DNA from 4 places in the Staphylococcus massiliensis genome. Region 1 is predicted to be linked to each of the others. Evidence: riboswitches for the same ligand, from Rfam matches in the RefSeq annotation. Region 1 holds a riboswitch; each other region holds the start of a gene.
What was found. A riboswitch is a leader RNA that binds a small molecule or an ion and turns the genes downstream of it on or off. The one in region 1 is predicted to bind thiamine pyrophosphate.
Positions count from the first base shown of each region.

Region 1 (3,218 bases):
CAAAGGATTTCCTAAATGATGATGCACCAACCGCTACTGGATCAAAGACAACAGGTACGCCTACACGATTTGCGATTTTACCGAGTTCTAACATGACGTTACTTTTATCTTTTGTCATCGTACCAATATTAATGAGCAAAGCATCTGCCACTTTGTAAAAGTCCTCAGCTTCCTCTACTGCTTCACTCATAGCAGGACTGGCACCTAAACTTAATAGACCATTGGCAGTAAAGTTTTTAACAACGTCGTTTGTGTAACAAACTACGAGTGGTGCCTTTTCACGAAGTTCAAGTAATTTATTCATCATCTAACCCCTTTAATTTCTGATAAGCAAAATGATTAACAGGGCCACGACCTTGGCCAATTTCAGGTGTGTATTTAATAGCTAGTGAGATGAAGGATTTCGCTTTCTTAACCGCTTCATACATCGTTTTACCTTTAGCAAGCTCAGCTGTTATCACACTTGAAAATGTACAACCTGTACCATGAGTATGCTTGGTATCATAACGTTCTTGTTCGAACGTATAAGATTGATCTTTCGTAAATAGGTAGTCCGTTGCATTACCTTCTAAATGACCACCTTTGATAATAACGCCTTTAGAACCAATATCTTCAATGAATACTTTGCCTGCTTGATGAATTTTTTCTTCACTATCAAGCTTAAAACCAACGATTTCTTCAGCTTCTGGTATATTAGGCGTCACTACGTCTGCAAGCGGTAATAAAATATTTTGAAGTTCAGATTTACCTTTATCGTCCATGAGTGAATCGCCACTTTTAGCAATCATGACTGGGTCGATTACATACGGAATTTGATAATTCTTAACGTAAGAAGCGATTACTTCCATCATTTCTTTCGTTGGAATCATGCCCGTCTTCATCGCGTGCGGTACCTCGTCTGTGAAGACACTTTCAAGTTGTTCTTCTAACCAGTCTACCTCTAAGTTATGAATATGTTGAACACCTTTAGAATTTTGAGCTAAGACACTTGTAAAGGCTGCCATACCATAGACACCGCAAGCATGGAATGACTTTAAGTCTGCCATCGCACCAGCGCCGCCAGTCGGATCTGTACCTGCAATCGTTAAAGCTATTTTAGGTTTTCTCATCATTTAACCTCCATAGTTCCATTCTTCTTTATTGTATGCCATGTTGAAGAAGCGTCTTTCATGATTCGCACTTTGTAAGAAATTCTTTTCAAGAACTTGCTTCTCTTCGTCAGTCATATTTTGAGTACGTTCGTCTAACCATGAATCAATTTGTTCGATAAGCGGATCCATCTCAGTATCATAGAATTCAAACCATTTCTTAAATGGATTATCATCACTAAATTGATGGTCTTTCATCGCACGTTTACCTACTTGTTGATATACATATGGGCATGGCGCCATTGCAGTAATTGTGTACGCCACATTATCAAAAGCATAAGCGTTGTAATACATATGCTTAATATAGTGGTCTGCTGCTGGGAACCATTCCCCTTTTTCAATGATGCTTTCATATGATTCGCCTACATATTCAGCTAACGTGATGTGCGCATCAACTTCGCCTGAGCTCGCAAAATTAATTTGTTCTGTTAAAAATTGAATTTCTTCTTTTGAATCAACCTTAGGAATCAATAATGCATAAATCTTTGCAAATTCGTTTAAATAACGTGAATCTGCTTGAAGGTAATGTTTAACTGCTTCTTTATCAAGCTCGCCTTCAATCATCTTTTGAATAAACGGATCTTTGTAAATTGCCTCTACAATTGGTTCTGCTTTCTCTTTAAGTTCTTTTGCAAATGACATGATTATGCATCCTTTCTATTTGTATATTAAAAAGGACTGCTCTTTAAAAGCAGTCTAACGCATTGTCATTTGTTATTCTTTCCGACTCATGAATACGTTGACTACTTTCCTACGTTGGTATAAACCAAATCAGGTTCGAAAGGGTTTAGTAAAACTATCTCAGCCTATTCGGCACCCCTAGCAGTCTTTTATTGTCTTCAATTTAAAGTTAACAGACATTGTTGTCCGATTCAAATTATCAATCTTTAAAAAGGCTTGATTGACGTATTTTTACAATAGGTAGCTTATTTGCTCATAAAAAAAAGACCCGGAATAAATCCAGATCTTTTATAGTCGGCTTACCACCAATTGTTAGCTAAACGGAAGTTAACAGCGTTTTCTACTGAACCGTAACGTTGTACAGCGTAGTTAAGCATACCTTGAGTTTGGTAAGCTACTGAACCTGTACCCCAGTGTTCTTTAGTTTGACCTAAACCACGGTAACCATACGGGCTTACGATATTAGGATTACCACCAGATTCAGGTAATACGATATTTCTCCACATAGAATCAGTACCACCAGCAGCGATGAATTGATCATATACTGAACCGCCAGTTGAAACAGCTTGTGTTTGAACTTGTCTTTGAACTGGTGCTTGAGTAACTTGTGGTGCTTGGTAAGTAGTTGTAGATGTTGTTACATTTGAAGTCGTATTACTTACTTGATTGTATGATTGTGTATGAGTAGTTTTTGGCGCTTCATAAGAAACTGCAGATGTTTTAACGTCTGCTTTGTATCCTGGTAATAATTTTGAAGCGTCTTGTTCACCTGCACCATAGCTCCATGCCCAGTAAGTACCGTCAGATACGAAGCTATAGTTTAATCCGTTGCAGTTAAAGTTAATATTGTATGCACCTTCTTGAACTGGTGCGTTATTTAATTGGTCTTGGTGATATAAAGCTAAGTTAACTAATTTGTCTTGGTTTACAGTGTATTCGCTTGCTTCAGCTGTTTGACCAGCAGTTACGCCAGTAACACCTAAAGTTAAAGCTAAAGTTGATGATGCGATAAACTTTTTCATAATTTAAGGTTTCCTCCCATAAAGTAATGATTTTAGCCTTTAAATTTATTACTGCATTTAATTTAACACATTATTTTTTCAAACATATTACAGACACATAAAAGATAAAAGTCTTTTTTTACATATGTATTACACCGGAAATTATTTTATAGTTTAAACTAAAAATTGTATTTATTATTTATTAGAGTTTCTAAATATTGGACTTTTCTAAAGAAATCGCACTCGATACTTTCACCTTTATTAAGGGGTTTATAGCGATGACATTCTATAAAAGAACGCAAAAAAGCACGAGACATTGATTTGTCCCGTGCCTGAAAATACGATATATATTATGCAGTTACCCAGTGATGTGCACCTTGACCATTGT
Region 1 is NZ_CP171119.1:1,139,305-1,142,522, reverse strand. It holds gene thiM (hydroxyethylthiazole kinase) at 1-304, opposite strand, end outside; gene thiD (bifunctional hydroxymethylpyrimidine kinase/phosphomethylpyrimidine kinase) at 297-1,109, opposite strand; gene tenA (thiaminase II) at 1,113-1,790, opposite strand; TPP riboswitch at 1,880-1,979, opposite strand; gene ACF3N8_RS05410 (SceA protein) at 2,129-2,851, opposite strand; gene ACF3N8_RS05405 (transglycosylase family protein) at 3,181-3,218, opposite strand, start outside.

Region 2 (3,218 bases), 1.0 Mb from region 1:
GGTTTTTTCATGGGCTTTTTCAGGATTTTGATATTGAAAGTTAATATAAATCTCCTTATAAACACTATTTTGAATAAATTGCAGTTCAGGATTCTGATAAACGAGATAGATATTTTTCGCCGCATCACGCACTTTACGCAGCGTTTTACCGTGGTAAGTCATCTTCCCTTTATACGGAATCAATTGCATCATCGACTCAAACAATGTCGTCTTACCCGAACCATTAGGGCCAGTTAATGTAATCCAATCACCAAGTCCGATCTGTAAATCGTCAACTTGGTACAAAGCCTTTTTGCCTCGTTTTACCGCTCCTTTTTGAAAATGAAAATAAGTATCTTGACGCGAAAGTGCATTTAAACGTGGTTCTGGCGCATTAGCCCATGCTTTAGGGTGCCACACCCCATATTCACTTAATAAAGCCTCATGATTCTGAATAATATTCATTGGCGTATCATCTTTTATGATTTCACCATTTTCATTCATCAAAATAACTCGGTCTACGTGTTGCCAAATGTGTTCAACCTTATGTTCAACAATTAACACGGTTTTATCGTGCCATAACTCTATAATTTGAGACCAAAGTTGTTCAGTTGCATTGATATCTAACATTGCAGTTGGTTCATCAAAGAACCATGTATTCGCATTCTGTAAAAGGGCGCCAACAATCGCAAGCTTTTGTTTCATACCACCACTTAGTTGGTTGATATTCGTCTTTTCGTCGACATCTAAGTTAACAGATTGTAGCGCTTCTTGAATACGTGGTTTCATTTCAGCTTTGGGTACGCGCTGATTTTCCAAAATAAAAGCCAATTCCTCATACACTTTAGGCATACAGAATTGACTATCTGGATCTTGAAATATTACTGCACTATCTTTATCTTGAATCAATTCATCATACTTCAAAGGAAGTTCAATTAATTCAGGCACAATGCCACTTAATAGATTAAGTAAAGTACTTTTACCTGATCCCGAAGGACCAAGCAAAAGTACTTTCTCTTTATCTTTAATTTCAACATTAAGGCCATCAAATATTTTGTAAGAACCACTAGGGTATTTTAATCTTAAATTTGATGCTTTTAGCATAATGCATTCTCCTTAAAGTGAGTCGTAATCTTTTTGTGAAGCAGGGCGGAATAGTTTCGTAACGCCAGTTTCATCAAGTAACTTAACAAGTAACCATGATAATAAACCAGCAACTAAAGCACCACTAATTAAACGGAAACCGATTAATAAAATCCAGTTCCATGATTTAACTTCCGCAAGGTAACCATAGAAGAAATCAACCGGTAAATTTATGAGTGCAGCTGCAACACCAGCTAAGATAGAAACCATAACTGTGCGTGAGCTATATTTGAATAACGCGAATACGATTTCACTCGCTAAACCTTGTAAAAAGGCAACGACTAATGTCGCGATATCAAATTTACCCATTACAATTGTTTCACCTGCACCAGCTGCGAATTCCGCTAGTAAAGCGATACCAGGCTTTGGAATAATGAGATAAGCAACAACGGCAGCCATAAACCATACACCATAAGTTAACTCTTCAATATGTAGCCCAGTTACTTTGCTCACTTCGTATACCATCCACCAAAGATTGTAAATAATAGCAAATATTACAGCGATGATAATCGTAACTAGAATATCAGAAAGCTTTAATCCCTTTTTCATAATTTCCCTCCTATAATAAAAAACGCACACCTTAACTAATTGATAACAATTAAAAGGCATGCTTAGACATAGGTATGTAAGCACACTTTCCTACGCTAGTATCAACTAGATCAGGTTCAAAGGGTTTGAGGACAAGCCTCATCTCAGTTTACACACCCCTAGTGCGTTAATTATGTGATTAATGTAAATGTAATCCGAAAACCAAGTATTGTCAATACTTAATGGCACATAAAACTCTAAATTATAAATAATATGAATGATGCTTTCAAATAATTTAAATTCAATATAAAAAATTCCAGTTTCCTAAAAGTTAGAAACTGGAATCACTTACTTATTCAAATGTATCTTGAATGTCGCCTTCAGTTTTATCGTCGCCTGAAGCGTTCTCTTTATCTTGCTTTAATTCTTCTTCTTTTTCTTTAGCTTTTTCTGCATCTTTCTTAATATCTTTTTCAGACATAATATGCACCTCTTTTATAGTGGGTTATGGGTATATATTTACCGATTTAATTAATGTATAAACATGTTTCATACTTCAGACCGAATTTGTGAATAATTAAAGACAATTGATAAACGTTCATATATAATAACTGTGAGGTGAATAGTATGTCTTTTTTGAAAAAGCATGCCGAAGTAATCTTTAGTTATATCACTGGTGCTTTAGCCATATTATTTAGTCTTATAATTTTTGTTAATGTACCACTTATTCATAAATTAAAAAAAGATCAAAAAGTTGAAATGGACATTGATAATTTATGGGACTTCATTATGGCATTCTTTAGTGAAGTAATTAAAGTATTAAGTCGATTTATAGGTGGATTTCCTATAGTAAGTGGCATTATTATATTATTATTTGGTATCTTACTCGTATTTATTGCGAGAACATTATCTAAAACTACACGTTATGATTATGATATATCTATCTTTTATCTCGTTTTAGGGATTATCTTTTTCTTATTAACAATTATCTTAATGACGCAAGTTTATAGTTTCTTTGCGATTATATTTATTATTCCATTTGTTGTACATATTGGTTATATTGCGTATAAAGATGAGCTCAACCCGAACCATCGAAAGGAACACTACCTTTGGATTATCTTTTCATATGGGATTAGTTATTTCATCACGCAACTTGCTTTATATGCTCGAATCGATGGAAAGGAAATCGCGCCGATTGATGTGTTGAGTATTAATTCGTTCTTCGTCATCTTATGGTTACTTGGCCAAATGGCGATTTGGAACTTCTTATTCCTAAGACGTGCGTTACCCGTGACTGAATCAGAGTTACGAGGTGATGGTTACAACCGCTCTGAAAAGAGAAGCTTTACGACGCAAACTAAAGCGCAAATTAAAGACCTACAACACCGTACGACTGAATTCACGCGTAATACTCGACGCAGTATTGATATTGAAAAGATACGTGCTAAGCGAGATCAATTCGTTCAAAAATGGAATGATATTGTACAACTTGAAGAAGACGATATTCCGAACTGGATGCGTAAACCGAAATGGTTAAAAGCTGCTTACGTTCAAGTATTTTGTGGCTT
Region 2 is NZ_CP171119.1:2,162,931-2,166,148, reverse strand. It holds gene ACF3N8_RS10445 (ABC transporter ATP-binding protein) at 1-1,083, opposite strand, end outside; gene ACF3N8_RS10440 (ECF transporter S component) at 1,096-1,671, opposite strand; TPP riboswitch at 1,742-1,841, opposite strand; gene graF (glycopeptide resistance-associated protein GraF) at 2,003-2,131, opposite strand; gene auxA (lipoteichoic acid stability factor AuxA) at 2,278-3,218, shown strand, end outside.
Region 2: linked by a shared signal. The riboswitch ahead of ACF3N8_RS10440 (ECF transporter S component) and the one ahead of tenA (thiaminase II) in region 1 are both predicted to bind thiamine pyrophosphate.

Region 3 (3,218 bases), 1.0 Mb from region 1:
GTGGTTGGCGGTTTGTGTAATACGGATAGTGCTGGTGTACGTAGACGTAGTGATGGCGTCGGTGTATGTTTACGTGGTGTCGGTGCTCGTTTACGACGCGGTGCTAGGGCTGGCGTCGGAGTACTTAAACGTGGTGTCGGCGCTCGTTTACGACGCGGTGTCGGGTTTAGTATTGTTTAGAGCTGTTACGGCGGGTTTGATTTACACGTTTCTTAAGTCTTGTAAATTTAGACCCATTTGGTTTACACGTTTTTGTAGTCTTGTAATCTAAAAGCCCTATGGTTTACACGTTTTCCAAGTCTAGTAAATTAAAAGCCATTTCATTTACACGTTTCTGCAGTCTTGTAATTTAAAAGCCCTTTGATTTACACGTTTTCGTAGTCTTGTAATTTAAAAGCCATTTGATTTACACGTTTCTGCAGTCTTGTAATTTAAAAGCCATTTGATTTACACGTTTTCCAAGTCTTGTAAATTTAGACCCGCTTGATTTACACGTTTCCGATTTCTTGTAATTGTAGATGTAATACTCCCGTTTATCACGTTCCAATTTTCTTGATAAACCAACGCCCTTCGTTTATCACGTTTTACTTTTCTTGATAAACCAAGCCCCTTCAATTATCACGTTCTACTTTTCTTGATAAACCAACGCCCTTCGTTTATCACGTTTCTACTTTCTTGATAAACCAACGCCCTTCGTTTATCACGTTCTACTTTTCTTGATAAACCAAGCCCCTTCAATTATCACGTTTGAACTTTCTTGATAAACCAACGCCCTTCAATTATCACGTTTGAATAAACGTGATAAACCGACTTTCTTAAAGGGCTTTTCACAGGGCGACGGGACAAAGCAAGTATGCGTTATGTAAGACAACGTTTATCAATTAGCGATACTTTAGCAGTTAGTGAATAGTTACGTAAGACGGCGTTTGGCCATTAGTGAAAATTCGATAGCTAGTTTAAAGGTACGTAAGACGACGTTTATTAATAAGCGATAAATTTGCAGTTAAATCAACGTTACTTAAGACTGCCAATAAGCAATGACTACAAAAAGTTTCCGAACCTGTAAACCTCACTGAAATACCAGTATCCAACCTTTCATAAATTTTTGATTATTTGTCTTTTCAAAAAATGAATGATAGAGTAATAATTATAAATTAAATATTTGTTGCTAGGGGTGCCATTTGAGCTGAAAGAAACGATTTGTTTTAACCCTTTGAACCTGATTTGGTTAGTACCAACGTAGGGAAGCATGACACATATCTATTTTAACATTGAATGGATATCCTGTTGTACTATATATGATGCAATAGGATTATTTTATGATACATAGATACCTCATGGGGTTGTTTAGCCCTTTGTGCCTCCTAGCAATTAAAATTGTTTAGGAGGTTTTTTTGTGAATCAAGAAGAGATTGAGTTAAAGAAACAGTTTCCATCTAGTAAGAAGATTTACATTTCTGGTGAGGATCCTGATATCAAGGTGCCTTTCCGTGAAATTACGCTTTCTAATACGGTGACGGATGAAGGCGAACGCGAAAACCCACCGTTTGTAGTTTATGACACGGCTGGACCTTACCATGATGACGATTATGAAGTCGATGTGAAACGTGGTATTCCAAAATTACGTGAACAATGGATTAACGACCGTGACGACATTGAAACGTATGAAGGTCGTAAAGTTCAATCATTAGATAACGGATTCAAAAAAGAAGGTCATGACAAATTTGTTGAAACACCTTTCGAATATCAACCTAAACGTGCGAAATCAGAACAAAATGTAACGCAAATGCATTACGCGAAACAAGGTATCATTACGAAGGAAATGAAATTCATCGCGGCACGTGAAAATATGTCAGCGGAATATGTGCGTGATGAAGTTGCACGTGGACGCGCTATTATTCCAAACAACGTCAACCACCCTGAGTCAGAACCGATGATTATTGGTAAAAACTTCCAAGTTAAAATTAACGCTAACATCGGTAACTCTGCCGTAAGTTCTTCAATCGAAGCAGAAATTGAAAAACTTGTATGGGCGACTCATTGGGGCGCTGACACTATCATGGATTTATCTACAGGTAAAAACATTCACGCGACTCGTGAATATTTATTACGTAACTCACCTGTTCCAGTTGGTACTGTTCCAATTTACCAAGCACTTGAAAAAGTAGACGGTATTGCTGAAAACTTAACTTGGGAAATCTATCGCGATACATTAATCGAACAAGCTGAACAAGGCGTAGACTACTTTACAATTCACGCTGGTGTTCGCTTACACTATGTGCCACTAACTGTCGATCGTTTAACAGGTATCGTATCTCGTGGTGGTTCAATCATGGCACAATGGTGTCTTGCGCATCATAAAGAAAGCTTCTTATATGAACACTTCGATGAAATCTGTGAAATTTGTAATAAATACGATATCTCGATTTCACTTGGTGACGGTTTACGTCCTGGCTCAATTTACGATGCGAACGACGAAAGCCAAATCGAAGAGTTAAAAACACTTGGTGAACTTACAGACATCGCTTGGGAACACGATGTTCAAGTGATGATTGAAGGTCCTGGACATGTACCACTTCAAAAGATTAAAGAAAACCAAGATCTCGCTGACTTCCATTGTAAAGAAGCACCATTCTACACGCTTGGACCGCTAACAACAGACATTGCGCCAGCTTACGACCATATCACATCAGCAATTGGTGCTGCGAAGATCGCAAGCCACGGTACGGCGATGTTATGTTATGTAACACCTAAAGAACATCTAGGTTTACCTGATAAAAACGACGTTCGCGAAGGTGTTGTGACATATAAAATTGCAGCGCATGCGGCCGATTTAGCAAAAGGACTTCCTAATGCGCAAGACCGTGATGACGCGATTAGTCGTGCGCGTTTTGAATTCAGATGGTACGACCAATTCAATTTATCATTAGATCCTGACCGTGCTAGAAGTTATCACGATGAAACACTTCCAGCTGAATCAGCTAAAGTCGCGCACTTCTGTAGTATGTGTGGACCTAAGTTCTGTTCAATGCGTATTTCACACGACCTTAGAAAGTCTTATAAAGATAAGGAAGAAAAAGAAGAAGGTCTTCGCCAAAAAGCAGAAGAATTCGTAGACAAAGGTAGCAAAATCTACCATTAATAGAACGCTTAACATACACCCTTTATAGATAAAACTAAACGCTTACAAATAGAAAATCATAATCATTATTCAATTC
Region 3 is NZ_CP171119.1:121,714-124,931, forward strand. It holds gene ACF3N8_RS00510 (hypothetical protein) at 1-180, shown strand, start outside; TPP riboswitch at 1,161-1,263, shown strand; gene thiC (phosphomethylpyrimidine synthase ThiC) at 1,397-3,142, shown strand.
Region 3: linked by a shared signal. The riboswitch ahead of thiC (phosphomethylpyrimidine synthase ThiC) and the one ahead of tenA (thiaminase II) in region 1 are both predicted to bind thiamine pyrophosphate.

Region 4 (3,218 bases), 620 kb from region 1:
CAGTTGTTACTTTCTTTATAATGGTTGCTGTCTGGTGTTTAATTGGCTATCGTCTAGCAAGGTTCAGATATGTTTCTGAAACACTTGAGAAATACGGCCGCTGGATTATCCCAATTGTGTTTATAGGATTAGGAATATATATTATGGTGGAGAACGAAACTTTCCGCGCCATTTTGAGTTTAGTGAATTAAAAATTTCTCAAAAGTACCTCTGATTTACAGTAGGACTTTGATATTTAGAGTAAATATTTATCCTCTGACAAATAATTCTATGGATACGCTCATCGGTTCTGTTGCAAAGTAAAAAAATAAAGCTAACCATTAATTTATCATATCAGTGTTCGCTTAACTTGCTAGCATGATGCTAATTTCGTGGCATGGCGAAAATCCGTAGATCTGAAGAGACCTGCAGTTCTTTTTATATAGAGCGTAAATACATTCGATACCTTTTAAAGTATTCTTTGCCGTATTGATACTTTGATACTTTGTCTTTCTTACTTTAATATGACGGTGATCTTGCTCAATGAGGTTATTCAGATATTTCGATGTACAATGACAGTCAGGTTTAAGTTTAAAAGCTTTAATTACTTTAGCCATTGCGACCTTCGTTAAAGGTGCCTGATCTGTAATTACCTTTTGAGGTTTAGCAAATTGTTTAATGAGACGTTTGATAAACGCATATGCTGAATGATTATCTCGTTGCTTACGCAACCAAATATCTAATGTATGTCCCTCTGCATCAATGGCACGATATAAATAGCTCCATTTTCCTTTTATTTTGATGTACGTCTCATCAATACGCCATTTGTAATAAGCTTTTTTATGCTTTTTCTTCCAAATTTGATACAAAATTGGGGCATATTCTTGAACCCAACGGTAGACCGTTGAATGATGAACGTTTACACCACGTTCACTTAATATTTCAGATATATCACGATAACTCAATGCATATCTTAGATAGTAGCCAACGGCTACAGTGATAACATCCTTGTTAAATTGTTTATATCTGAAATAGTTCATACAGAAGACTCCTTTTTGTTAAAATTATACTATAAATTCAACTTTGCAACAGAACCGAGTTGTCTCTATAAGCGTGATTATGCACAATTAAGCCAGCTGACTTTAGGATACATGTTGTCAAAGTTGAAGTGAGACTTGAAAAGTAAATGATTATAAGTTAGATTGTAAGTAATCGCTAAAACATTATGAAACGAAAATTTAATAGATAGAAACCACTGGAAGTGCCTTTGATAAAGGCTGAGACCGAAGTAATAACTGAGGGATTCCTAGAACCTGATCCAGTTCGCACTGGCGTAGGAAAGTGTCGTTTTCTATGATAAATGTAATCATACAACGTTATTTTTCCACCAGGAAAAGTAACGTTTTTTTATTTGAGGTGAAAATATTGTTTATTGCTATTACACCATATCAAGATTTGTCTAAATCACATATTAAGCATTACTGTGAAATCGAAGGCGTTATCGATTACTTATTAATAAGAGTGCCAATGAATACTGAAGAAGTCATTCAGTGGGTTCACGGATTACTAAAAAATGAGTTTCCTAAGGATAAGATTATTGTTCATAGTGATATCAATGTAATCATACAATGTGACTTGTCGGCAATTCATTTTAGGGAAAGTGATCCTTATATTGAGGAGGTACAAGCTAGTTATCCCGATATGCAAATAAGTATGTCTACGCACCATAAAGATGCTATTGCTAACGCTAAATATTTAGGGCTAGATTTTGTATTATTTGGACACGTATTCGAGACGTCATCTAAACCTCAACAAACACCTAGAGCAAAGTCGGAGGTTGAAGAAGCGCTACAAATTGATATTCCGATTATTGCAATTGGAGGTATTAATCAACATACTTTATCTTCTTTACCTAATGGATTTTCAGGAATAGCCGGTATTTCTGTTTTTAATCAATATTCGAAAGAAAAACTTATAAACATGAAGGAAGTGTGGGATGGACATGTATGATGTCATTATTATTGGATCGGGAGTCATGGGCATGTCAATCGCACGTGGGTTAAGTCAGTCTTTTGCGAATATAGCTGTGATAGATAGAGATGAAGCAGGTAAGCATGCATCTTATAAAGCAGGTGGGATGTTAGGCGCGCAAAATGAATTCACCAAAAATAGTGCTTTGTTTAGTTTGGCAACAATTTCTCAAAAGATGTTCAAACCTCTAAGAGATAGTTTGTTGGAAGAGGTTGGCGTGGATATTGAGTATTTAAATAGTGGATTAATAAAATTGGCTACGAACCATTATGATAATAAAAAGATTGAACAGCAATATCAATTTTTAAGACAACATTTTGCATCTGTAGAACGTCTTAGTCCTACTGATGTTCAACACATGTCCAACGGTGCTATAACTTCAAAACATACAAATGGTATTTATATGCCTGAAGATAATCAAATCAATGCAAACCGCTATACTAAAGGGTTGTTGAAGTCATTATCAAATAGACATATAGATAGAATATACCAAACAACTGTAACCCATATTGAATCCATAAAAGATGGGTACCGTGTGGAGACACGAAATGGAGCTTATTATACTGAAAAGTTAATTGTCACAGGAGGCGCTTGGACAGGAAAACTTTTACAGCAATATTTACCTTGTGAAACGGTTATTGGGGTAAAAGGAGAAGCGCTATTGGTAGAACAACCTGATTTAAACTTGAATATTACCATGTTTCTGACTAATGGTTGTTACGTCATTCCAAAATTAAAAAATAGATATTTAATCGGTGCAACAAGTTACTTTAATGATTATTCAGTTGGGGTGTCTAATTCTGGTAAATCATGGCTTAAATCACAAGCTTTGCACTATATACCAGATTTGAAAAATGGAAAAATCATAAACCAATGGTCAGGTATACGGCCTTATTGTCAAAACGAACAGCCTATTATGGATGAAGTGGATAAAGACTTATTTGTCATTGCTGGCCATTATCGCAATGGAATTTTACTTTCGCCTTTAATAGGTGAGTTGATGAGTCAATGGATTATCAGTGGGCATAGGCCGAAACAATTGTATGATTTTCAGATTAGGAGAGATGAACGAAATGAAATGTAAGATTAATGGTGACGTATTTAACTTTGAACAACCAATTAATATACAAGAAATAATTCAATCATTGGGACTGGATGAAACACGTATTATTGTAGAGCATAATGAAACATTAATTAAGCGAGAACAA
Region 4 is NZ_CP171119.1:515,836-519,053, forward strand. It holds gene ACF3N8_RS02430 (CadD family cadmium resistance transporter) at 1-191, shown strand, start outside; gene ACF3N8_RS02435 (IS6 family transposase) at 345-1,019, opposite strand; TPP riboswitch at 1,227-1,336, shown strand; gene ACF3N8_RS02440 (thiamine phosphate synthase) at 1,333-1,989, shown strand; gene ACF3N8_RS02445 (FAD-binding oxidoreductase) at 1,982-3,094, shown strand; gene thiS (sulfur carrier protein ThiS) at 3,084-3,218, shown strand, end outside.
Region 4: linked by a shared signal. The riboswitch ahead of ACF3N8_RS02440 (thiamine phosphate synthase) and the one ahead of tenA (thiaminase II) in region 1 are both predicted to bind thiamine pyrophosphate.